2 regions of the Blautia sp. AF14-40 genome follow, and region 2 is predicted to be linked to the other one. Evidence: riboswitches for the same ligand, from Rfam matches in the RefSeq annotation. Region 2 holds a riboswitch; the other holds the start of a gene.

Region 1 (11,651 bases), on a different contig from region 2:
TGGGAGTGCCATTGCGGTAAATATAAGAAAATTCGCTACAAAGGCGTAATCTGCGACCGATGCGGCGTAGAAGTAACAAAATCCAGTGTGCGCCGTGAGCGTATGGGACACATTGAGCTGGCAGCTCCGGTATCCCACATCTGGTATTTCAAAGGAATTCCGTCCCGTATGGGACTGATCCTGGATCTGTCTCCGAGAACTCTGGAAAAGGTTCTGTATTTCGCAAACTACATCGTTCTTGATGCAGGCGATACCAAATTACAGTACAAACAGGTTCTGACCGAGAAAGAATACCAGGATGCCAGAGAGGAGTTCGGAAACAGCTTCCGTGCAGGTATGGGTGCGGAATCCATCAAAGAGCTTCTGATGGCAATCGATCTGGAAAAAGAGTCTGCTGAATTAAAGGCAGGTCTTAAAGATTCTACCGGACAGAAGAGAGCCCGCATCATCAAGAGACTTGAGGTTGTTGAGGCATTCCGTGAGTCCGGAAACCGTCCGGAGTGGATGATCCTCGATGCGGTTCCGGTTATTCCGCCGGATCTGCGTCCTATGGTACAGCTCGACGGCGGACGTTTCGCAACATCCGACCTGAATGATCTGTATCGCCGTATCATCAACCGTAACAACCGTCTGAAGAGACTGCTGGAGCTCGGTGCACCGGATATCATCGTGCGCAACGAGAAACGTATGCTCCAGGAGGCAGTTGATGCCCTGATCGACAACGGCCGCCGCGGCCGTCCGGTAACCGGTCCTGGAAATCGTCCTCTGAAATCTCTGTCCGATATGCTGAAAGGTAAATCCGGCCGTTTCCGTCAGAACCTTCTTGGTAAACGTGTTGACTACTCCGGCCGTTCTGTTATCGTCGTAGGACCGGAACTGAAGATTTACCAGTGCGGTCTGCCGAAAGAAATGGCAATCGAGCTGTTTAAACCGTTCGTTATGAAAGAGCTGGTTTCCAACGGCACTGCACATAACATCAAAAATGCAAAGAAAATGGTCGAGAAACTCGAGCCGCAGGTATGGGACGTTCTCGAGGACGTCATCAAAGAGCATCCGGTTATGCTGAACCGTGCTCCTACCCTGCATCGTCTGGGTATCCAGGCGTTCGAGCCGATTCTGGTAGAAGGTAAAGCGATTAAGCTGCACCCGCTGGTTTGTACCGCATTCAACGCCGACTTCGACGGTGACCAGATGGCTGTCCATCTGCCGCTGTCTGTAGAAGCGCAGGCAGAGTGCCGTTTCATGCTTCTTTCTCCGAACAACCTGCTGAAACCGTCCGATGGTGGTCCGGTAGCCGTTCCTTCCCAGGATATGGTTCTTGGTATCTACTATCTGACACAGGAGCGTCCGGGCGAGAAGGGCGAAGGAAGCTTCTTCCGCGATATGAACGAAGCCATCCTGGCATACGAGAACGGATACATTACCCTGCAGACCAAGATTACCATCCGCTGCGAAAAAGAGATGGAAGATGGTACTGTAATGCAGCAGAACGTAAGTTCCACACTCGGAAGATTCCTCTTCAATGAGATTCTGCCGCAGGATCTGGGATACGTAGACCGTACGGTTCCGGGTAACGAGCTTGCGCTTGAGGTTGATTTCCTCGTTGCAAAGAAACAGCTGAAACAGATTCTGGAAAAAGTCATCAATACACACGGAGCTACCAAAACCGCAGAGGTTCTGGACTATATCAAGGCAACCGGATATAAATACTCCACCCGTGCAGCCATGACCGTATCCATTTCCGATATGACCGTGCCGCCGCAGAAGCCGGAGATGCTCGCCGAAGCACAGGCAACGGTAGACAAGATTACAAGAAACTTCAAACGTGGTCTGATTACAGACGAAGAGCGTTACAAAGAGGTTGTAGATACATGGAAGAAGACCGACGATGCGCTGACAAAAGCACTGCTCGACGGACTGGATAAATACAATAACATCTTCATGATGGCTGACTCCGGAGCCCGTGGTTCCGATAAGCAGATCAAACAGCTGGCCGGTATGCGAGGACTGATGGCCGATACAACCGGACACACCATCGAGCTGCCGATCAAGTCAAACTTCCGTGAAGGTCTTCAGGTACTGGAATACTTCATGTCCGCACATGGAGCACGAAAAGGTATGTCCGATACCGCGCTTCGTACCGCCGACTCCGGTTACCTGACCCGTCGTCTGGTAGACGTTTCTCAGGACCTGATCATCCGTGAAATCGACTGTGCCGAGGGCAAGGACGAAATTCCGGGTATGTGGGTCAGCGAGTTCACAGACGGAAAAGAGCAGATCGAGAGTCTGCAGGATCGTATCACAGGCCGTTTCTCCTGCGAGACGATCAAAGACAAGGACGGCAACGTCATTGTAAAAGCAAACCATATGATCACCCCGAAACGTGCTGCCCGTGTCATCAAAGACGGCATCAACGAGAACGGTGAGCATTATACAAAAGTAAAAATCCGTACCATTCTTACCTGCCGTTCCGGTAACGGAATCTGCGCAAAATGCTATGGTGCCAACATGGCAACCGGCGAGGCAGTACAGGTTGGTGAGTCTGTCGGAATTATCGCAGCACAGTCGATCGGTGAGCCTGGTACACAGCTGACCATGCGTACCTTCCATACCGGTGGTGTTGCCGGTGGAGATATCACACAGGGTCTTCCTCGTGTCGAGGAGCTTTTCGAGGCAAGAAAGCCGAAAGGACTTGCCATCATCACCGAAATCGCCGGTGTTGCACAGATCAAAGACACCAAGAAGAAACGCGAAATCGTTGTTACCAATCCGGAAGACGGCGTATCCAAGACATACCTGATCCCTTACGGATCCCGTATTAAGATCGCAGACGGAACTGTTCTGGAAGCCGGAGACGAGCTGACCGAAGGTTCTGTCAACCCGCACGATATCCTGAAGATCAAAGGTGTACGTGCCGTTCAGGATTACATGATCCGCGAGGTACAGAGAGTTTACCGTCTGCAGGGTGTAGAAATCAACGATAAGCATATCGAGGTTATCGTTCGCCAGATGCTGAAGAAGATCCGCATCGAGGAGAACGGAGATACCGAATTCCTTCCGGGCGACATGGTAGACTTCCTGGATTACGACGAGACCAACAAAGCTCTGATCGCAGAAGGCAAAGAGCCGGCAGAAGGAAAACAGGTACTGCTTGGTATCACCAAAGCATCCCTGGCATCCGATTCCTTCCTGTCCGCAGCATCCTTCCAGGAGACCACCAAGGTTCTGACCGACGCTGCTATCAAGGGTAAGGTTGACCATCTGGTAGGCCTGAAAGAGAACGTTATCATCGGTAAACCGATCCCGGCCGGTACCGGTATGAAGTGTTACAGCAACATTCATCTGAATACCGACAGCATGATCGAGGAAGAAGAGGACGAGGATCTGATTCTGACCGAAGATCTTGAGGACGATGCTCCGGCAGCTCCGATGGCAGAAGCTCCGGTTGAAGAGCCGTCAGCTGAAGAGGAAGAGCCGATGCTCGACTTCGACTTTGAGGAAATGATTCCGTCAAAGAATGATACCGAGGAGTAAACCCTTCAACAAATAATAGCAAGGATTCTCCCACCTCTATAGGTGGTGAGATGAATTGCAAATAAGAAAGTTAACGGCAGTGGCGGGCGGAGAGAAATCGGTATCCCCCACTGACATGAGGCAAACCACAGTCAGCATTCTGCTGACATGTCAGACTCTGTGAAATTACCGACTGTGGATTGAAACAAGGTTAAAAAATAAATATGTCATTTGTGAAAAGCAGAGAATTTTCGGTTCGCCGGGGTCTCTGCTTTCCTTGTGTTTTCGGGAGCATTTTGTTACAATGGAGACAGAAAAGAGGGAAGCCTATGTGGATAAAAAAATTACCTGGCATCGTGGCAAATGCGGCGGTACTGATTCTGGATATATTTGTGATTCTGATGATTGCAGCGCTGTTTCTCCACCAGCAAACGGCGGGAGAGCGTGTGAAAGAGACGATTACGCGTTTTTCCACGACATCGGAGGAGTATTATTCCGAGGGAGAGGCATACAGCCAGAAGAGCGACCGGGTGCATACGTATGCGGTGAAAGAACAGTCTAAATAAGAGGAAAAGATGAGGTAAACTATGCTCCAGAAGTGGAAAAGAAAAGGAAAAAGATTCCGCCATGTGGAAAAAGACGGAGAAGAAACGATGGAGCTTTCTGTGAAAATACGGGCGGCAAAATTTCGTGATCTGCCGATGAGTCTGCGGATTCTGATCGTGAATCTCAGTCTGTTTCTGATTCTGTGCGCCGTATTTTTTATGGCGGGCGCGTATTTGTATGCACCGCAGGCGGCAGGACGGAATTACATGGAAGCATGCCTGGCAGGAGACTGGAACAGTGCATACGATGTATGCCAGTTCCCGGACAGCACGTTTCTGTCGCGGAAGAACTACGTCAATGCAATGACCTGGAAAGCAAAACAGGACGGCACTGACGGGCAGGAAACACCGGAGATCAAGAGCTTTTTCATGCGCAGAAAACAGAATCTTGAGACCGGGGAAAACAGGATTTATACTGTGCGGTACACGTTAAAAGGCGTGAGCGACTCGCAGGAAGAAACATTGGAGATCGCCGCCGGGGATACCGTAAAATGGAACTTCAAAGAGTGGTACGTTGTGCCGAAAGACAGCTGCGTGACGGATGTCGAAATCACCGTCCCGGCGGATGCCTCGTTCTATCTGGACGGCGTGCAGGTCGGGAAAAAGTATTTAAAAGAGACGGCAGATAACGTCAGCATCTACAAAATCCCGTATCTCTTCCTCGGCGGCCACACCATTGAACTGACCGAAAAACAGAAAGACCCATACCGCGAGATCATCCTCGTGCAGGACAACAGCAGCATGGAATTCCTGCCGGATTTAAAACTCAACGATTCCATCGGCAAAACCATCGCCGACCGCGCAGAAGAGTCCCTGGACAAGGTATTCACAGCCGCAGCCGCCGGAAAATCCTTCAGCACCATCAAAAACGAATTTTCCGTCGACACCGCCGTACAGAAAACCGCCAAAGAACAGTACCAGCAGCTCTGCGATGCCTACCTGAACAGCGACACCAACACCGGAATCACCAGCATCACCGTGAGCAGCGTCTCCACAACCGTAACCAACGAATCCAACCAGATGAAGATCGAAACCAACGTGACCGCTGCGATCGAGCGACGAACCCGTTTCCTCCATTTCTTCCGCAAAACCAAAATAGAGACCGTCACCTGGAAACTCGAGTCCGTTGTGACGCTGGAAAACGAAAAATGGGTGATGGGCAGCGATTTCCTGAAGGGCGTTGAGCTGTCGAAGTGATTTTGAGAAAACGGTTGATATTTCTGAGAACTCTGCGTACAATAGAAATACCAAGAGAGAAATCTCTTCCTAAAATAGGACATGAGGCATAAGGTGTTTGCTTCCGTTGTTCTGGCAACGTTAAAACTTTGCAGTTACTCTTAAGCAGAGAGGATAATCAGGCTGGACAGGTGAAAGACCTGTGATTTGGTGGCAAAGCACCAGAAAGAAACCAGGTTTTTTAAAAGAGAGTGACAAAGAGTGATTTTGTATCCGCTTTTACCATGGGTGCAGAGTCACTCTTTTTTTGTGACAAGATGTTAAGAAACGATAAACATTAATTTACCAGAAGTGGAAAAATGTAAGAATTTGTGCCTTGCATCTTAGGTCAGATCACGTTATGATAGTAAGTAGAAAAATGTCGAAAAACGTTTGTGTTACGATGGAAGAAAGTTCCGCAAAGGGGCGGGACGATGGAGTATAAACAGATCATATGGAAAGAAAATCATTGAAACAGAGAAGAAAGCAGATGCGCCGCAGACAGATGATGCAGAAAGTATCACGGATTTCCCTGTGTGTGGTAATCGGCCTTCTTTTTCTTGCGCTTATCTGGAAATTTGCGGGAGCGCAGCTTGCGAAAAAAGGAATTGTACTGAGTAATGACACAGCCGCAAAGACGGTGAGCGAGACGGCGCCGGAGGCGGAGGACGGATCGGGAAATGCGGGAATTAAGAAGCTTGCGGAGACCACGCCGCCGAATGAGACGCCGGGATGGCAGTACAGCTCGTCGGGCTGGTGGTACGCAACGGATGCCACAACGTACTACGTCAACGGCTGGGCAGATATCGACGGAAACCAGTACCATTTTGATTCCAATGGTTACATGGCGACCGGCTGGAAAGCGATCGGCGGAAAAGGCTGTTACTTTGATGACCAGGGTGTTTACCAGCCAGACCGCAACGGCTCGATGATGGTAGCCCTGACCTTTGATGACGGCCCAGGCGTCTATACCAGCACGCTTCTCGATACGCTGGAGCAGTACGGGGCACAGGCGACGTTCTTTATGCTCGGCAGCAATGTGGAAAAATACGGTGCAGATGTGATCCCGCGCATGGCGGCGATCGGCTGTGAGCTTGGAAACCACTCCTATGCGCATCCGAATATGAAAGAACTGAGCACCGACGACGGCCTTGCCCAGTTCCAGATGACGGATGATCTGATCGCCCAGTACAACAACGGACAGGGTGCAACTGTCATCCGTTTCCCGTATGGAAACAGCACCGATGAACTGCTCGCATCTATCGGCCGCCCGAGCATCATGTGGGATGTCGATACCCTGGACTGGCAGACAAAAAATGTACAGGCAAACATCAGCGCCGTTCTCGACAGTGTAAGCCCGGGAGACATTATCCTGATGCATGATATCCACGAGACGACCGTAGAATCGTGTGCAACGATCGTGCCGGAGCTGATCAACCGCGGGTATGAGCTTGTCACGATTCATACTCTTGCAGCGGCAAACGGCGTGGATCTTGCAGCGGGAGAGACGTATTACGGCTTCCATGGCGGAACGACAAACGAATAGAAAACAGAATAGAAAAACGACAAAGAACCGCCGGTTTACTCTCAAATCAAGAGTGAACCGGCGGTTCTTATGTCATTTTATGAAAATTTATTTCATTGCCGCTCTCTTACGAAGTCTGGAATCCAGCTCTTTCTTACGGATACGTAAGGAAACCGGAGTAACCTCAAGAAGCTCGTCCTTGTCGATGAAGTCCAGAGCCTGCTCCAGGGAAAGGATTCTCGGCGGAGTCAGACGCAGTGCCTCGTCGGAAGAAGAAGTACGGGTGTTGGTCAGGTGCTTCGTCTTGCAGACGTTCAGCTCGATATCCTCGGCCTTACCGTTCTGTCCGATAACCATACCGGCGTAAACCTTCTCGCCAGGTCCGATGAACAGAGTACCGCGCTCCTGTGCGGAGTACAGACCGTAGGTAACGGACTCGCCTGCCTCGAAAGCGATCAGGGAACCCTGTTTGCGGTATTCGATGTCGCCCTTGTACGGTGCGTAATCTTCAAACTCGGTGTTCAGGATACCCGTTCCTTTGGTGGAGGTCATGAAGATTCCACGGAAACCAATCAGGCCTCGTGCCGGGATTTCGAACTCCAGACGGGTGGAACCATCGCTTGCGCGGCTCATGCCGTGAAGCTCGCCTTTACGCTCGCTGAGGAGCTGGATGACAGTACCGGAGAACTCATCCGGAACGTCAACGTATGCGATTTCCATTGGCTCGAGTTTGCGTCCGCGCTCGTCCTCTTTGTAGATAACCTCTGCCTTACTTACTGCGAACTCATATCCTTCACGGCGCATGTTTTCGATCAGGACGGACAGATGCAGCTCACCACGGCCGGAAACCTTGAAGCAGTCTGCGGAATCAGTCTCCTCAACGCGGAGAGAAACGTCAGTGTTCAGCTCACGCATCAGACGATCACGCAGGTGGCGGGAAGTTACGTATTTACCTTCTTTACCGGCCAGCGGGCTGTCGTTTACGATGAAGTTCATGGAAATAGTCGGCTCGGAGATTTTCTGGAACGGGATGGAAACCGGGTTGTCCAGATCGCCGCAGAGAGTATCTCCGATGTGGATATCCGGGATACCGGAAACAGCAACGATAGAACCGATGCCTGCCTCAGTAACCTCTACTTTTTTCAGTCCGTCAAATTCATACAGTTTGCTGACCTTTACTTTTTTCTTCTTGGTCAGATCGTGGTGGTTGACCAGCATAACGTCCTGGTTCACGCGGATCGTTCCGTTTTCAACTTTGCCGACACCGATACGTCCAACGTATTCGTTGTAGTCGATGGTACTGATCAGAAGCTGTGTGCCAGCTTCCGGATCACCGGTCGGAGCCGGGATGTATTTCAGGATGGTCTCGAACAGAGGAGTCATATCCTTCGGGGTATCGTTCAGATCGAGTACCGCATGACCCATCTTTGCGGATGCGTACAGGAACGGGCAGTCAAGCTGCTCATCGGATGCATCGAGGTCCATCAGAAGCTCAAGAACTTCATCGATTACTTCATCCGGGCGTGCCTCCGGGCGGTCAATCTTGTTGATGCAGACGATGACGGACAGATCCAGCTCGAGTGCTTTTTTCAGCACGAATTTGGTCTGCGGCATAGCGCCCTCAAAAGCGTCTACGACCAGAATAACGCCGTCTACCATTTTCAGAACTCGCTCAACCTCGCCGCCGAAGTCCGCATGGCCCGGGGTGTCGATGATGTTGATTTTCGTTCCCTTGTAGTAAACTGCTGTATTTTTGGAAAGAATGGTGATTCCACGCTCACGCTCGATATCGTTCGAGTCCATGACACGTTCCTGAACCTCCTGGTTGGCACGGAAGACACCGCTCTGTTTCAGAAGCTCGTCTACCAGTGTGGTTTTACCATGATCGACATGGGCGATGATGGCAACGTTTCTTACATCTTCTCTCGTTGTTTTCATTTCTTCATTCCTCTTCCTATGGTTTGACCCTGCCGGGTTCAATTTTTCAAAATTTCAAGCCGGCCGGGAATGTTTATCACAGCACAAAGGCAGGTGCCTTGCCGTTTTGTCTCTGCTGGATGCCTGCCTATCTGAACTATTATAGCACAGAACAGAGAAAAAAAACAGGGAAGATGTGACATTTTTTGTATTGCAATGGTAGAAAATACGAAGCATGTGGTGCGGTTTTTACAGAAACATATACAAAAAATTGGGCAGAATGCTGATTTGAATAGAAATAAAAAAATCTGGAAAAAAGTGGTTCTGAAAAAGAAATGTGGTTCATACATTAGGATTATAGATCAGCAAAGTACCGATCAGAAATCAATATTCAGAAAGAAAAGACAAAGGAAGGGGATTTTCATTATGGCAGACAAGATGATTGAAAACAATCAGGTGGTTATCATGGGAGAGATTGTCTCCCCGTTCACATTCAGCCATCAGGTATTTGGAGAGGGATTTTACCTCGTCGATGTGATGGTCAAGCGGTTGAGTGAATCGCAGGACATCATTCCGGTGATGGTCTCCGAGCGGCTGGTGGACGTATCACAGGATTACCAGGGTGAGTGGATCTGCATCAGCGGTCAGTTCCGGTCCTACAACCGCCACGAGGAGAAGAAGAACCGTCTGGTACTCTCCGTATTTGCGCGGGAATTAAGCTTCGTGGAGGAAGAGGACGATTCCGTCAAATCCAACCAGATTTACCTCGATGGATACATATGTAAACCGCCGGTCTACCGGAAAACACCTCTGGGAAGAGAGATCGCCGACCTTCTGATCGCGGTCAACCGTCCGTATGGAAAATCAGATTATATCCCGTGCATCTGCTGGGGACGGAATGCGCGGTATGCCTCTGCGTTTGCCGTGGGCGGCCACGTTCTCATCTGGGGACGGATCCAGAGCCGGGAATATATGAAGCGGCTGAGCGAGACGGAAATGGAAAAGCGGACTGCATATGAGGTTTCGGTGAGCAAGCTGGAATATAGTGAGAGTTAAAGCGCGATCCGCTGTTGACAAGAAAATTTAATGATGCTATAGTAAAAGCAGAACTGAAGTGGATAGAGGTCGCATTACTTCAAGAGTACCTTTTCGGATGCCTCAGCAGCAAAAGAAGAAGAGGAAAAGGGAAGAATGCCGAAGGACATCCGGCGCTGAACCGGTATGCTCCTGGGCGCAGGTTGAAAAAATCTGCGACTGTCATCGAGAGATGGAGAGCTATCTGATCATAGATACTGCGTATGTGTGAATTTGGAGGCGATCTTATCTGGGATGAGGCGCCTCTTTTTTAAACGGAAAGTGAAATTTTCCGTGGGAGATAAGCTCCGGCGACTGATTTCTTATGGTTTTATCTGACACAACATACAGGAGGAAAAGAGAATGTCTATTTTTAAAGGTGCAGCTGTTGCAATTATCACACCGATGACCGAAACACAGGAAGTGAATTACGAAAAACTCGGAGAACTGATTGAGGAGCAGATCGCCGGCGGAACCGACGCCATCGTTATCTGCGGAACCACCGGTGAGGCTTCGACCCTGTCCCATGAGGAGCATCTGGATGCCATCAAATATACCGTGGAAAAAGTAAATCACAGAATCCCGGTAATTGCAGGAACCGGCTCCAACAGCACGGAGACAGCAATTTATCTGTCTCAGGAAGCAGAAAAATACGGCGTGGACGGACTTCTTCTCGTTTCTCCGTATTACAATAAAGCAACACAGAAGGGCCTGATTGCACACTTTACCGCAATCGCAGACAGCGTCAAAGTGCCGGTCATCCTTTACAACATTCAGGGCAGAACCGGCGTAAACATTGCACCGGAAACGATCGTCTATCTGTTCAACAACGTTGAGAATATCGTTGCAGTCAAAGAGGCTTCCGGAAACATTTCCCAGGTCGCAAAAATTATGCAGCTGACCGATGGAAAGATCGATCTGTACTCCGGAAACGACGATCAGGTTGTGCCGATCCTTTCCCTTGGCGGAAGCGGTGTAATCTCCGTTCTTTCCAACGTAGCACCGCGTGAGACCCACGACATGGTACAGAAATTCCTCGACGGCGATGTGGCCGGATCCAGAGAAATCCAGCTGAGAGCACTGCCGCTCATCGATGCGCTGTTCTGCGAAGTAAACCCGATTCCGGTAAAAGCAGCGCTGAACCTGATGGGCAAAGAGGTTGGCCCGCTTCGTCTGCCGCTGACCGAGATGGAGCCGCAGAACCAGGAGCGCCTGGCAAAGGCTATGAAAGATTTTGGAATCAAACTGGCTTAAGTTAAGAATACACGAAGTAAAGAAGGAAAAAGACAATGGTTAAAATTATTATGCATGGCTGCAACGGCCATATGGGACAGGTCATCACCGGCCTGGTAAAAGAAGATGCAAATGCAGAAATCATAGCCGGAATCGATATGAACGACAACGGCCAGAACGATTATCCGGTATTCAAAAGCCTGGCAGAATGCGATGTTCCGGCAGACGTAGTCGTTGACTTTTCTTCCTACAAGGCAGCCGACGCACTGCTCGATGCCTGCAAGGAGAAAAAACTTCCACTCGTCCTCTGCACCACAGGCCTCACCGAGGATCAGCTCAAAAAAGTGCAGGAGACCAGCAAAGAAATCCCGGTTCTCCGCTCTGCAAATATGTCCCTTGGTGTGAATACGCTGATGAAACTGGTACAGGCAGCTGCAAAAGTGCTTGCCGAAGCAGGCTTTGATATGGAAATCGTGGAGAAACACCACAAACTGAAATGCGATGCCCCGAGCGGAACCGCCATCGCCCTGGCTGACAGCCTGAATGAGGCAATGGACAACCAGTACCAC
Region 2 (11,651 bases):
CTGGCGGTAAAGCAGCAGCAGTCCGCGGATGCAGAGCTCGATAGCCATGGCGATCCACATGCCGCGCAGGCCGAGCGGGGTGATGAGAAGTACCGCGAGACCGAGGCGGATGACCCAGATGCTGCCAAGGTTCAGAAGGCTTGGCACAAACGTATCGCCTGTTCCGCGGAGGGCTCCGGCGGCAACGATGGAAGCGCCGAAAAACGGCTCGGCGAGCAGTTCGATGCGGAGTACCTCGGCGGCAAACGAGCGAACCTGCGGGTCAGGAGTCAGAATGCTAAAGACGAACGGACAGAAGATCATCATCAGACCTCCGGTGATGGCCATCAGGACTGCGCCCATGGCAATACAGATATTTCCGTAGCGTTTCGCCAGCTTGTAATTTCCGGCGCCGTAGCTTCTGCCGACGAGCGTTGTCGCGGCGGAACCGATGCCGTAGCCTGGCATGTAGCAGAGGCCTTCGGCGGTGACGGCGAACGAATTGGCCGCAATCGCAATGGAGCCGAGCGGGGCAATCAGCATGGTGGCAGCAACCATGGCGCTGTTCATCGCGATTTCCTGTACGGCAACCGGCACACCGATTTTGAATGCAGTTTTCAGAATTTTCGCATCGAAAACCGTTTTTTCCTTCCGGCGGAGACGCAGCCGCGGATTGCGGACACAACAGAACCAGGCACCCGTGAGGCTGATGACGGCGCAGGCCAGCATCGTTCCCATACCGGCACCCATGACACCGAAAACCGGAATCAAAAGAGCATTGAAAATGACATCGAGCACGCACATAACGGCATTTAAAATACTGGGTGTCACCATATCACCGCTGCACTGCAGGAAGGACGACATCAGCGAGTTGAGCTGGGAAAACGGAAGCATGATGGCAAACATCATAAAATAGAGCGTGGCATTCTGTCGGATCTCCTGCGCACCGCCGAGCCACCCCGGCAGCGGATGACTGATCAGAAGCCCGATCAGGCACAAAACAGCCGACACAACAAGCGCGGACGCGATGCCATGCCGCACAACATCCCTTGCCTTCTTGTCATGATTTCCCCCGATCTGATGCGCTACCTGAACAGAAAAACCGGCTGAAACCGCATAAATCGTACCGCTGAGGAGCCACGTCGTCGACGAAACCAGTCCGATCGCCGCCGAAGCATTCGCCCCAAGCGCGCCGACCATCGCGGAATCAATGTATTGCATCGCAATCGTAGTAATCTGTGTAAGAATCGCAGGCAGACTTAATCGCCCGACCTGCTGAATCTGCGGTTTCAGTTCAGTCCAGTTTATTCTATTCATCATTTTCTCCAGAACATGTATTTTATCGTATGGTTTTTCTTAAGAATGTAAAGATAAATGCGTATTTTACGCTAACATGTTTTGAAGAAAGTGTCAATCAAAAACGAGGTTTAATTTGACTTTTTTCTATGCGTATTAGGCATAGGGGCGGAGAGGATTCGAATTTAATTTTCCGGCGGAAGGTTGTTCTTCGCAGCGGGGTTCGCCTGGGTCGTGTTGGTTGCAGTCAGCAGGGAATCTGTCGGGGCGACCGGGCTCATGAGGACGCGGCCGGTTCCGCGGTAGACGTTGACGAGGCCTTCGCCGCTGACGGCGGAGCCGACGAGGGTTTTGGTGGAGCGCTCTACGGTGAAATCAAGGTTGGAGGACCAGCAGACGGCGAGGTTTCCATCGATTTTCAGTTCGTCGTTTTCGAGTTCGACTTCGATCAGCTCGCCCTCAGGTACGTTGCTTTCGAGGGCAACGGCGCCTCTGCCGACGAGGCTCAGATTGAAGAAGCCTTCACCGCCGAGGACAGCGGAGGAAATACTCTTGCGGGCGGTCAGTTTGTTTTTGACTCTGCCGTCGCAGGCGAGGAATATGCCGTCCTCAATCGTCATTCCGGAGGAGCCCCATTTCTCGACATCCACAAGAATGATGTATTTGTAGGTCGGTTCCAGCACGAGATATCCGTCGCCAACGTACTCCGGTTTTACGGCAGATTCCTTTGTCATGGCGCCTTTGATGGCCTTTCCGAACAGGTCGCCGATCCCTTTGATTCCGGCGGTCGCCTGTACATGGCCGCCCATCCACTGCATCGCACCGGACTGGATAATCGCGGAGTGCTCCTTGTCCAGTTCAATGACAACCTGGCGGCGGCGCACATTCATTTTGCTCATGTAATACTCCTCCATGGCAGTCATCGGCGAGACGCTGGAATCCTGGAGATATTCCATGACGTGGAAATTTTCGATGGATTTGGTGAATTTCCGGTTTTCGTTTTCGAGATTTAAAATTTTCATAGGCACGTTCCTTTCTTTCATTAAGAAGAAAAATAGTGATCCGTCTTGTTTCTTTTATTATACAGGAAAGAAAGCAAAGAGCACAGAAAAATTTAGAAAAAAAGGAAATCTGGAAATCATGTTGTCCATTTTTCAGCGGAGTGATAAGATAAAGTTCAGAAAACGCAAGCAGTACGGTCAGAGGAGGAGTTTATTATGAGTACAATTACTGTCAGAGATGCAAAAATAGAGGATGCTGCACGGATTCTGGAGATTTATGCGTATTACGTAGAGCACACCGTGATTTCTTTCGAGTGGGATGTGCCGTCGCTGGAAGAATTCGAAAACCGTATGCGGGATATCATGAAGAAATACCCGTATCTCGTGATCGAAAGAGATGGAAAAATCGAGGGTTACGCATATGCCCATCCGTTCGTTGGCCGCGCCGCATACGATTGGTCGAGCGAGCTGACGATTTATCTCGACCACGATGCGCGGAAAGGCGGACTGGGACGGAGATTGTATGAAGAACTGGCCGATCGTCTGAAAAAAATGGGCATTCTGAACCTCTACGCCTGCATCGGCTATCCGCAGGTCGAGGATGAATATCTGACGAAAAACAGCGCCGAGTTCCATGCGCATCTCGGATTCGAACTCGTGGGAACCTTCCACAACTGCGGCTACAAATTCGACCGCTGGTACGATATGGTCTGGATGGAAAAAATCATCGGCGAGCCGCACGCGGGACAGCCGGCAGTAAAGCCGTACAGCGAGGTTAAAGAATGAGTACGATAACGACGTATACAAGAAAACATTTCGATCCCGTACATCCTGATCCGGGGCTGCTCTGTGTGGAGGATTTTGCGCATGCGCTGCCGATGATCTGCCGCGGAAACGGTCATGTGACGACGTTCTGGTCAGTGGGAGAGCACTGCATCTGCTGTGCGAAAGAGGCTGCCGCGCGCGGCTATTCCCGGCGGCTGGTGCTGGCGTGCCTTCTGCATGACGCGAGCGAGTGTTACATGTCGGACGTGCCGCGGCCATTAAAGCAGGAGATGCCGCGGTACCGCGAGATCGAGGACCATCTGCTTTCGGTGATTTATGAGAAATATCTTGGCAGTGATCTGACGGCGGAGGAGCAGCGGATGATGAAACAGATCGACAATGATCTGCTGTGGTACGATCTGACAAATCTGCTGGAGGAACCGCAGGCGGGGGATGCGCCGAAACTTCACATCACGCTGGACTACACGGTGCGGCCGTTTGCTGCGGTGGAACAGGAGTATCTGGAATTATTCGAACAGTATCGGGAGACGGGCGATGAGAGAGGATAAAAACGAAAACCGCTGGGACAAGCTGCTGCAGATCCACACAATGGGGCGGGATGACAGCCGGTCGGATCTGTACCGGTATCCGTATGAGCCGACCCCGTACTGCGTGCTGGAGCGGATGGCAAACACAGGGATGATCCGAAAGGGAAATACGCTGCTCGATTACGGATGCGGAAAGGGCCGCGTAGATTTCTTCTTATCGGCGCAGACCCGGTGCCAGTCCATCGGTGTGGAGTATGATGACCGGATTTATGCGAAGGCAATGGAAAACAAAAAGGCGGCGGCCTCTGGTGCGCGGACGGAGTTTGTGCTGGAGAGCGCCGAAAATTTTCCCGTTCCTGTGGAAGTGGACCGGGTGTATTTTTTTAACCCGTTTTCGCTTGAAATCTTAAGAAAAGCGATGGCAAGACTGCTGGAATCGTACTACGAAAATCCGCGGGAGATCCAGCTGTTTTTCTATTACCCGTCGGATGCTTATATCTCGTATCTGATGACCGTGCCGGAACTGGAATTTCTCGATGAGATCGACTGTATGGATCTGTTTCCGGGCGGGGACAGCCGGGAGCGGGTTGTGATTTTTACGATTCAGGAATAAAAAGTTTTGTAACAGCAAAAACCGTGTGGAATACAAAAAAGCATGAATTATATTTGAAGAAAGGGCGTTTTTATGAAATATCAGGTAATGCGAATTGAGGAAGACCTTGATTTCGGTTGTGAGGAGCGCGGTGCCGACGAGCCTGTCATGGCAGTTGTTGTTTTGAAAGATGAAAACGGAACAGAATCGCGCATCCGCCAGGAGGATCAGATGCTGTATGACTGGAACATCGAGGAGGGCGACACCGTTATTCTGAATGAAAACGGCGAATTGCGAAAAGTACTCTCCGGTGATTGGACGCAGAATTGCAATTCGAAAAATGTAGATACGACAAAATTCGTCAACATGATGCAGGCCGTCAAAGCCGGAAAACAGATTGACTGGATCTGTCCGTTCTGCAGCGGAACAGTAGAACGATTGGAACAGAAAGGCGGAAAAACCGTAATCGGATGCACATCGTGCGATATGCAGATTCAAATAGAAAATTAAACGATTTCGGCCTTTAAGGCCGAAAGAGAAAGGAAACACAAATGGTAAAACCAATTATGAGAGACGTTCTCTTCCTCGGACAGAAATCCATCCCGGCGACAGAGGAAGATCTGCAGGTGGGAAGAGATCTGCAGGACACACTGGCAGCAAACCGCGAGGCATGCGTCGGCATGGCGGCAAATATGATCGGCGTGAAAAAACGCATCATCATCGTAAACGCCGGATTCCGCGACATCATCATGTTCAACCCGGTGATCGTCCGCAAAAGCGGCCCCTACGAAACAGAAGAAGGTTGCCTCTCCCTGCCAGGCGTGCGGAAAACAAAGCGGTACCAGAACATCGAAATCGAATACTACGACTGGGACTGGAAAAAACAACGCCAAAAATTCATCGGCTGGCCAGCCCAGATCTGCCAGCATGAGATGGATCATCTGGAAGGGATACTTATTTAGATCCTACAGCAGACAGGAGGACGGTATGACAGACAGAGAATGAATGGTAAAAGGAATCATTTACAACCCGAATGTGGAAGATCTGGCCAAAGAGCCAGAAGTCACCATCGTTCCAGGCGTCACAATCGGCGAACACGACCGCGAGTATTTTTACCGGGACGAAAAAATCGACTGGGAGAATCTCAAATAAATCGGGACAAATTTCGAAAATATAAAATTTTTGTAAAATAATGTCGAAAAAACGATTGACAAGTGGCGAAAAGAAACATATGATAATACCTGTCAATATACATATTCGGCAATAGAGGCGCGAAGGCTAAGAGTACCTGTCCTGAGACAACGGGGTCTGGGACGGGCAGGGAAAGGAGCATTCGCCGAAACGGGGCAGTTCCCGAAAAACTGTCTGCGTTGGGGTACAGTCGAACAGGCTGTGCACTCTCACCGTACTGGTGGAGGAGCTATTGCTTCATGAACGTAGATTTAATGGAGCAGTGGTGAAGACCGCTGCTCTTTTTATTGTACTGCAGTTGGAACCGTGACAAAAGGTTCCGGGGGTGGAAATCTGTTTGGTTGGAGAACGAAAGACGAAACGGGTGTTACAGGATACGTCTGAAGAAAACTGTTGCCGGAAAAGAAAAAAGGGAGGATTTTGACATGATAGCATTTCTTAACTGGCTGGACGGTGTCCTTTGGGGCGTGCCGCTGATCGCGCTGATGATTCTGACCGGTCTGTACTTTACCGTTCGTTCTGGATTTTTCCAGTTCCGTCACTTTGGCTGGATTATGAAGAGAACCGGCGGAAAACTGTTCCAGAAAGAAGACAAAGCAAGTGAAGGAAAGGGTATGCTTTCCTCGTTTGAGGCGATTTCGACCGCTATCGGCGGTACCGTAGGATTCGGTAATATCGCCGGTGTTGCAACTGCAGTTGCAGCAGGTGGCCCGGGAGCCATTATGTGGATGTGGCTTTCGTCTCTGCTTGGTATGATATTAAAACAGGTTGAGGTTACCCTCGGCTGCTACTACCGTCACACCAACGAAAAAGGTGAGTACTACGGCGGTCCGACTTACTACATGGAGTGTGGACTTGGCGAGGAGCGCCACTGGGGCAAGCTGTGGCTGATCCCAGCGCTCATCTTCGGCATCGGTATTTTCTCCACCTTCTTCGTAACCTCTTCCAACCTGACCGCATCTCAGGTCGTAGCCGGTGCGTTCGGTATTGAGAATATCAATCTTGGAAGCTTCAAAGTAGAAGGCGTTATCGTGATGGGCGTTCTGCTCTGCATTCTGACCTATGTCGTTACAAGCGGCGGTACGAAGAAAATCGCAAGTCTGTTCAGCAAGCTCGTTCCATTTATGAGCGTTCTTTATATCTTGATGGGAATTGGCATGATCATCATCAACATCAACCGCGTTCCTGGCGTATTTGCAGCCATCGTAACAAACGCATTTACCGGAACAGCAGCGATCGGCGGTTTTGCCGGCTGCGCAGTCAGCGAGATTATCCGTGTGGGTATGGCGCGTTCCGTATACTCCAATGAGGCTGGATGGGGTACTTCTCCAATGATCCATGCTTCCGCAAAAACACCGCATCCGGTAGAGCAGGGTCTGTGGGGATCTTTCGAGGTATTCTTTGATACCATGGTTATCTGTACGATCACCGCACTTTCCGTTATCTTAAGCGGAAACTGGACCGACGGAACGAACGGCGGAACACTTGCTTTAAGTGCATTTGCAAGCGGATTCGGCAAATTTGGAAGCATCCTTCTGGCAGTCATCATGGTCATTTTTACTGTAACGACTTCCGGCGGATGGTTCACCTACTATCTGGCAATTCTGGAGCATCTGTATAAAAAAGAAGGCAAGATGAAAGATATCGTCATGAAAATCTTCTACGCAGTCCGCGCTCTGCCGGGCGTACTGTGGACGATCTATCTGGTAAAGACAAACAACCAGGGCTTTATCTGGACTGTCGTTGATATCACATCTGCGATCCCGACCTTCGTCAACGTAGCAGTGATCCTGATTCTCTCGAACCAGTATTTCAAACTGCTGAAAGACTACAAAGCAAGAAACTTCGGCCAGGGCACGGTAGACAAGAACGCCTGCCTGTTCTACGAAGAGAAAACGAAATAAAAAATATTCAAAAGCGAATCCAGACACGCATGAGAATGGCGTGTCTGAATTTGTATATTGCGCAAATGGGCAGAAAAGAATAGAATCAAATTTAGATGACAGTAGGAGGATAATGATATGAAAACAATTTACAAAAACGGAGCTGTCTACACTGGAAAACTGCCGCTTGTCGAAGTGTTTGCAGTAGAAGACGGCAAATTTGTTTTCGCCGGAAGCAGCGCAGAGGCAGATGCCCTTGCAGCAGCCGGCGACAAAGTTGTAGACCTCGGCGGAAAATTCGTCTGCAGCGGTTTTAACGACAGCCATATGCACCTTTTAAATTACGGAAGCTCCCTGCTGAAAGCGCAGCTTGCCGCACATACCGAAAGCCTGGAAGATATGCTCGCCTGCCTCGACACCTTCCAGAAAGAGCATCCGCGAAAAGACGGCGCATGGCTGATGGGCCGCGGCTGGAATCAGGATTACTTCACGGACGTGGACCGCATGCCGAACCGCTACGATCTTGACCGCGTATCAACCGAAGTTCCGATCTGCGCGACGAGAGCGTGCGGCCACTGCCTCGTAGTCAACAGCAAAGCGCTGGAACTCCTCGGCGTCACCGCAGATACCCCGCAGCCGGAGGGCGGAGAGATCGGTATGGAAAACGGTGAGCCGGACGGAAGATTCTTCGACAATGCAATGGAACCGGTTTACGACAGCATTCCGGTGCCGAGCAAAGAGGAAATCAAAGATATGATCCGCAGCGCCTGCAAAGCCCTGAACAGCTACGGCGTCACCAGCAGCCAGAGTGATGATTACTGCGTTTACCGCGCCGTTCCGTGGCAGACCGTCAACGAAGCATACAAAGAACTCGAGGAGTCCGGCGAGCTGACCGTCCGCGTTTACGAGCAGAGCAACTTTACCGATCTGGAATCCTTAAAAGGTTTCGTTGAGGCTGGAAATGTGACCGGCATCGGCACAGACCGCTTTAAAATCGGACCGCTGAAAATGCTCGGCGACGGCGCACTCGGTGCGAGAACAGCATTCCTCAGTCGCCCATACGCAGACGACCCGTCCACCTGCGGAATCCCGGTATTCACCCAGGAAACCATGGATGAGATGATCGGCTACGCCAATGCACACGGCATGCAGGCTGCAGTTCACACGATCGGTGATGCGTGCCTCGACCGCGTGTTAAGTGCCTATGAAAAAGCCCTTGCTGAAAACCCGAGAGAAGATCACCGCCACGGCATCGTGCACTGCCAGATCACAAGAGCCGATCAGCTTGAAAAAATCGCGAAAATGCATCTTCACGTTTACGCACAGAGCATCTTCCTCGATTACGATAACCATATCGTAGAGGAGCGCGTCGGCAAAGAGCTTGCGAGCACAAGCTACAGCTGGAAGGCGCTGATGAACAACGGCGTCTCCGTCAGCAACGGAACTGACTGCCCGGTAGAGCTGCCGGATGCCCTCGCCTGCATGCAGTGCGCTGTCACAAGAACAACGCTGCGCGACCATGTCGGCCCGTACCTGCCGGATCAGAAATTCACCGTACAGGAAGCACTCGACAGTTACACGATCCGCAGCGCCGAGGCAAGTTTCGAGGAGAACGTGAAAGGCCAGATCGCAGAAGGCATGATGGCAGACTTCGTCGTACTGGGTCAGAATCCGTTTGAGGTGGATGAGAGCACGATCAAAGACATTCCGGTGTGCCGGACGTATCTTGCCGGTGAACTGGTATATGAAGCATAAGAACATAACTCAAATGAGTAATAAATGTCAAATGAAAATTCATACAATGAAGGGAAAAACGTAAAATAAGATAACCTGAAAATAGTATGGAATAAAGACAGAAACAGAGGAGAACCTCCTGCGGCGATGAATGGTCGCAGGAGGTTCTTTTTTGATCCTGATAGGACCATACGGTCGTAAAAGAATCGAACAAATGGTTGCATAAAAGGGAGGGAATGTGCTATGATAAAGGAAATTTTACAAAAGGAAAAAACAGACAAATGCTTGGAAGAACACATTTTTTTATTGGAACAGCAGCGGCACTTGCTGTTTTACAGCCGCAGACGGTTCCCGCGCTTGTGGCCGGTGCCGGGGCTGCCGCGATCGGCGGTTTGATCAGTGACATTGATGTCGGCACTTCACAGGCGCACCGCGATGCCGATAAGATCACTACGGCAACAGTTGCAGTTGCGGTGCTCACAATTCTTGCGGAGTATAAACTGAATCTTGGAATTTACCGCCGCCTCACAAGCGACAGCAGCGTGCTGCGTCTCCTCGCCGGAACGGCAGCATTTTTGCTGATCTGCGCCTATGGGAAACAGCAGCCGCACCGCTCCTTCATGCATTCATTTGCGGCGCTGGCATTGCTGACGGCGTGCGTGGACATCATCTACCCGGATGTGTCCGCTTATTTTGCCGTGGGCTTTCTGTCCCATCTGGTGCTCGATTTTTTCAACCGGAAACCGGAAAAGCTGTTCTGGCCCTGGAAGAAGGGATTCTGCCTCGGACTCTGCTCAGCACGGGGACTTGTGAACCGCGCACTGCTCGGGTGCGGCATGGTATCTCTTGCTGTAATACTGGTGATCTCGGCGCCTGCAGGGCGGCTGATGGCTAAAATCATGCGGGCAATTTACGGATGAGATGGGATTGACAAAAAGATAACAAGACAAAGGAAGAAAAAGCAGGAATTTTTCGGTGTTAAAGTTAATATTTTATACATTTTATAGTAGGATTTTTGATTAAAATGATGTAAAATAGAAAACAGAAATCCGGCGTCCGTAATTGTTTTTGAAATGAACGAACAGGGAACCGCCGGCCCGTTACCGCAGCCGATTGCGGAGCGCAGCGCAACCGACAACAGAGATTAGAGCACAACAGGCAATACAGGAGTTAGTATGAACGAAGAAATGAAAAACCAAACAGAACAGTTACCGCTTTTAAAAGTACACATGATGGGAAGTTTTTTCCTGGAGTACGGCGACCAGCCGATTTCCTTCCGGAAAACAATGGCAACAAAATCGATGAGACTTCTGCAGATTTTCCTCTATAACAAGGACAATGGAATTTCCAGAGGAAGACTGTTGGAGAGCACATACGGAAGAGAAGATGTGGCGGACGCGGCAAACAGCCTGCGTGTCGGCGTACATCGCCTGAAAAGAAGCCTTGTCGAGGCAGGACTTCCGCAGTTTGAGTACATTTATACACAGAAAGGCGTTTACCACTGGACCAGCCCGATGCCGGTCGAGGTAGATGCGATTGATATCAAAAATAAGATCCTGGAAGCAGGAAAAGAGACAGACGAGAAAGCGCGCATGGATCAGATGATCGAAGCACTGGAGCTGTACACCGGAGAGTTCCTTGCAGATTTCGGCGAGGAAGAGTGGGTACAGGCGGAGCGCGCGCAGCTGAAAAAAGTATATTCCGATGCACTGAAAGAAGTAAGTGAGTATCTTCTGAAAAACGAGGAGTTCGATGAGCTGCAGAAACTGACTTCTGTTGCTTCCGAACTGTATCCGTTCGACGAGTGGCAGGCAGTCCAGATGCAGGCGCTGATCGGCCTGGAGAGATACAAAGAGGCCATGAAACTGTACGAGCAGACCTCGAAACATTACTTTGAAGAGCTTGGCGTTACACCGAGCGAGAAACTGGTGGAGCAGTACCGCTATCTGGGAAGCCGCATGGGCAGCAGACACCGCGTGATCGAAGAGGTACAGGCAGATCTTCAGGAGAGCCCGGGAGAAAAGGGCGGAGCATTCTTCTGTTCCCTCGCCGGATTCCGTGACTGCTACCGACTTGTTTACCGTATGTCCGAGCTGAACGGACAGATGCCGTGGCTGATGCTGTGCACCATTACAGACGGAAAAGGTTACCCGGCAAAAGGCGGTCCGCGCCTTGACCGTATGTCCGAAAAGCTGCTTGAGGTAATGAAACGCAGCCTGCGTCATTCCGATTTCTTTGCAAAATACAGCCCGTCCCAGTATGTGATTCTGCTGCAGGGCGGCAGCCAGAGAGGATGCGAACTCGTCTACAAGAGAATCAGCGAGCGCTTCTCCGAGGAGAAAAAAGGCTGGGCAAAGAATCTGAAATACAGTGCACTGCCGGCAATTCAGACCGAAAAAGAGCTTGAGTTCTTAGAAGGAGACGATGTTTTATGATTCGCGTACAGCTGCTTGGAAGATTCCGCATGTACGATGAAACACGCTGCCTCAACGAGGAAGCGATTCATTCCCCGATGATCACAAAGCTGCTGGTTTATATGATCTGCAACAAAAACCATATCGTAACACTGGAACAGTTAACCGAAGCACCCTGGACGGATGAGGAGAGTGAAAATCCGTACGGAGCACTGAAAAATATGATGTACCGTCTGCGCGGAACGCTG

What was found. A riboswitch is a leader RNA that binds a small molecule or an ion and turns the genes downstream of it on or off. The one in region 2 is predicted to bind lysine.
Region 1: linked by a shared signal. The riboswitch ahead of dapA (4-hydroxy-tetrahydrodipicolinate synthase) and the one ahead of DWW13_RS04465 (alanine/glycine:cation symporter family protein) in region 2 are both predicted to bind lysine.

The regions. Positions count from the first base shown of each region.
Region 1 is NZ_QUHK01000006.1:133,241-144,891, reverse strand. Features, by position in the region: gene rpoC (DNA-directed RNA polymerase subunit beta') at 1-3,534, shown strand, start outside; gene DWW13_RS06905 (hypothetical protein) at 3,843-4,079, shown strand; gene DWW13_RS06900 (hypothetical protein) at 4,101-5,315, shown strand; gene DWW13_RS06895 (polysaccharide deacetylase family protein) at 5,803-6,879, shown strand; gene typA (translational GTPase TypA) at 6,967-8,796, opposite strand; gene DWW13_RS06885 (single-stranded DNA-binding protein) at 9,202-9,831, shown strand; lysine riboswitch at 9,887-10,061, shown strand; gene dapA (4-hydroxy-tetrahydrodipicolinate synthase) at 10,213-11,103, shown strand; gene dapB (4-hydroxy-tetrahydrodipicolinate reductase) at 11,139-11,651, shown strand, end outside.
Region 2 is NZ_QUHK01000004.1:30,453-42,103, forward strand. Features, by position in the region: gene DWW13_RS04430 (MATE family efflux transporter) at 1-1,299, opposite strand, end outside; gene DWW13_RS04435 (AIM24 family protein) at 1,461-2,297, opposite strand; gene DWW13_RS04440 (GNAT family N-acetyltransferase) at 2,493-3,062, shown strand; gene DWW13_RS04445 (hypothetical protein) at 3,059-3,610, shown strand; gene DWW13_RS04450 (class I SAM-dependent methyltransferase) at 3,597-4,202, shown strand; gene DWW13_RS18955 (hypothetical protein) at 4,275-4,691, shown strand; gene DWW13_RS04460 (peptide deformylase) at 4,733-5,143, shown strand; gene DWW13_RS18785 (hypothetical protein) at 5,187-5,333, shown strand; lysine riboswitch at 5,438-5,612, shown strand; gene DWW13_RS04465 (alanine/glycine:cation symporter family protein) at 5,798-7,276, shown strand; gene DWW13_RS04470 (amidohydrolase) at 7,394-9,010, shown strand; gene DWW13_RS04475 (metal-dependent hydrolase) at 9,271-9,909, shown strand; gene DWW13_RS04480 (AfsR/SARP family transcriptional regulator) at 10,165-11,424, shown strand; gene DWW13_RS04485 (hypothetical protein) at 11,421-11,651, shown strand, end outside.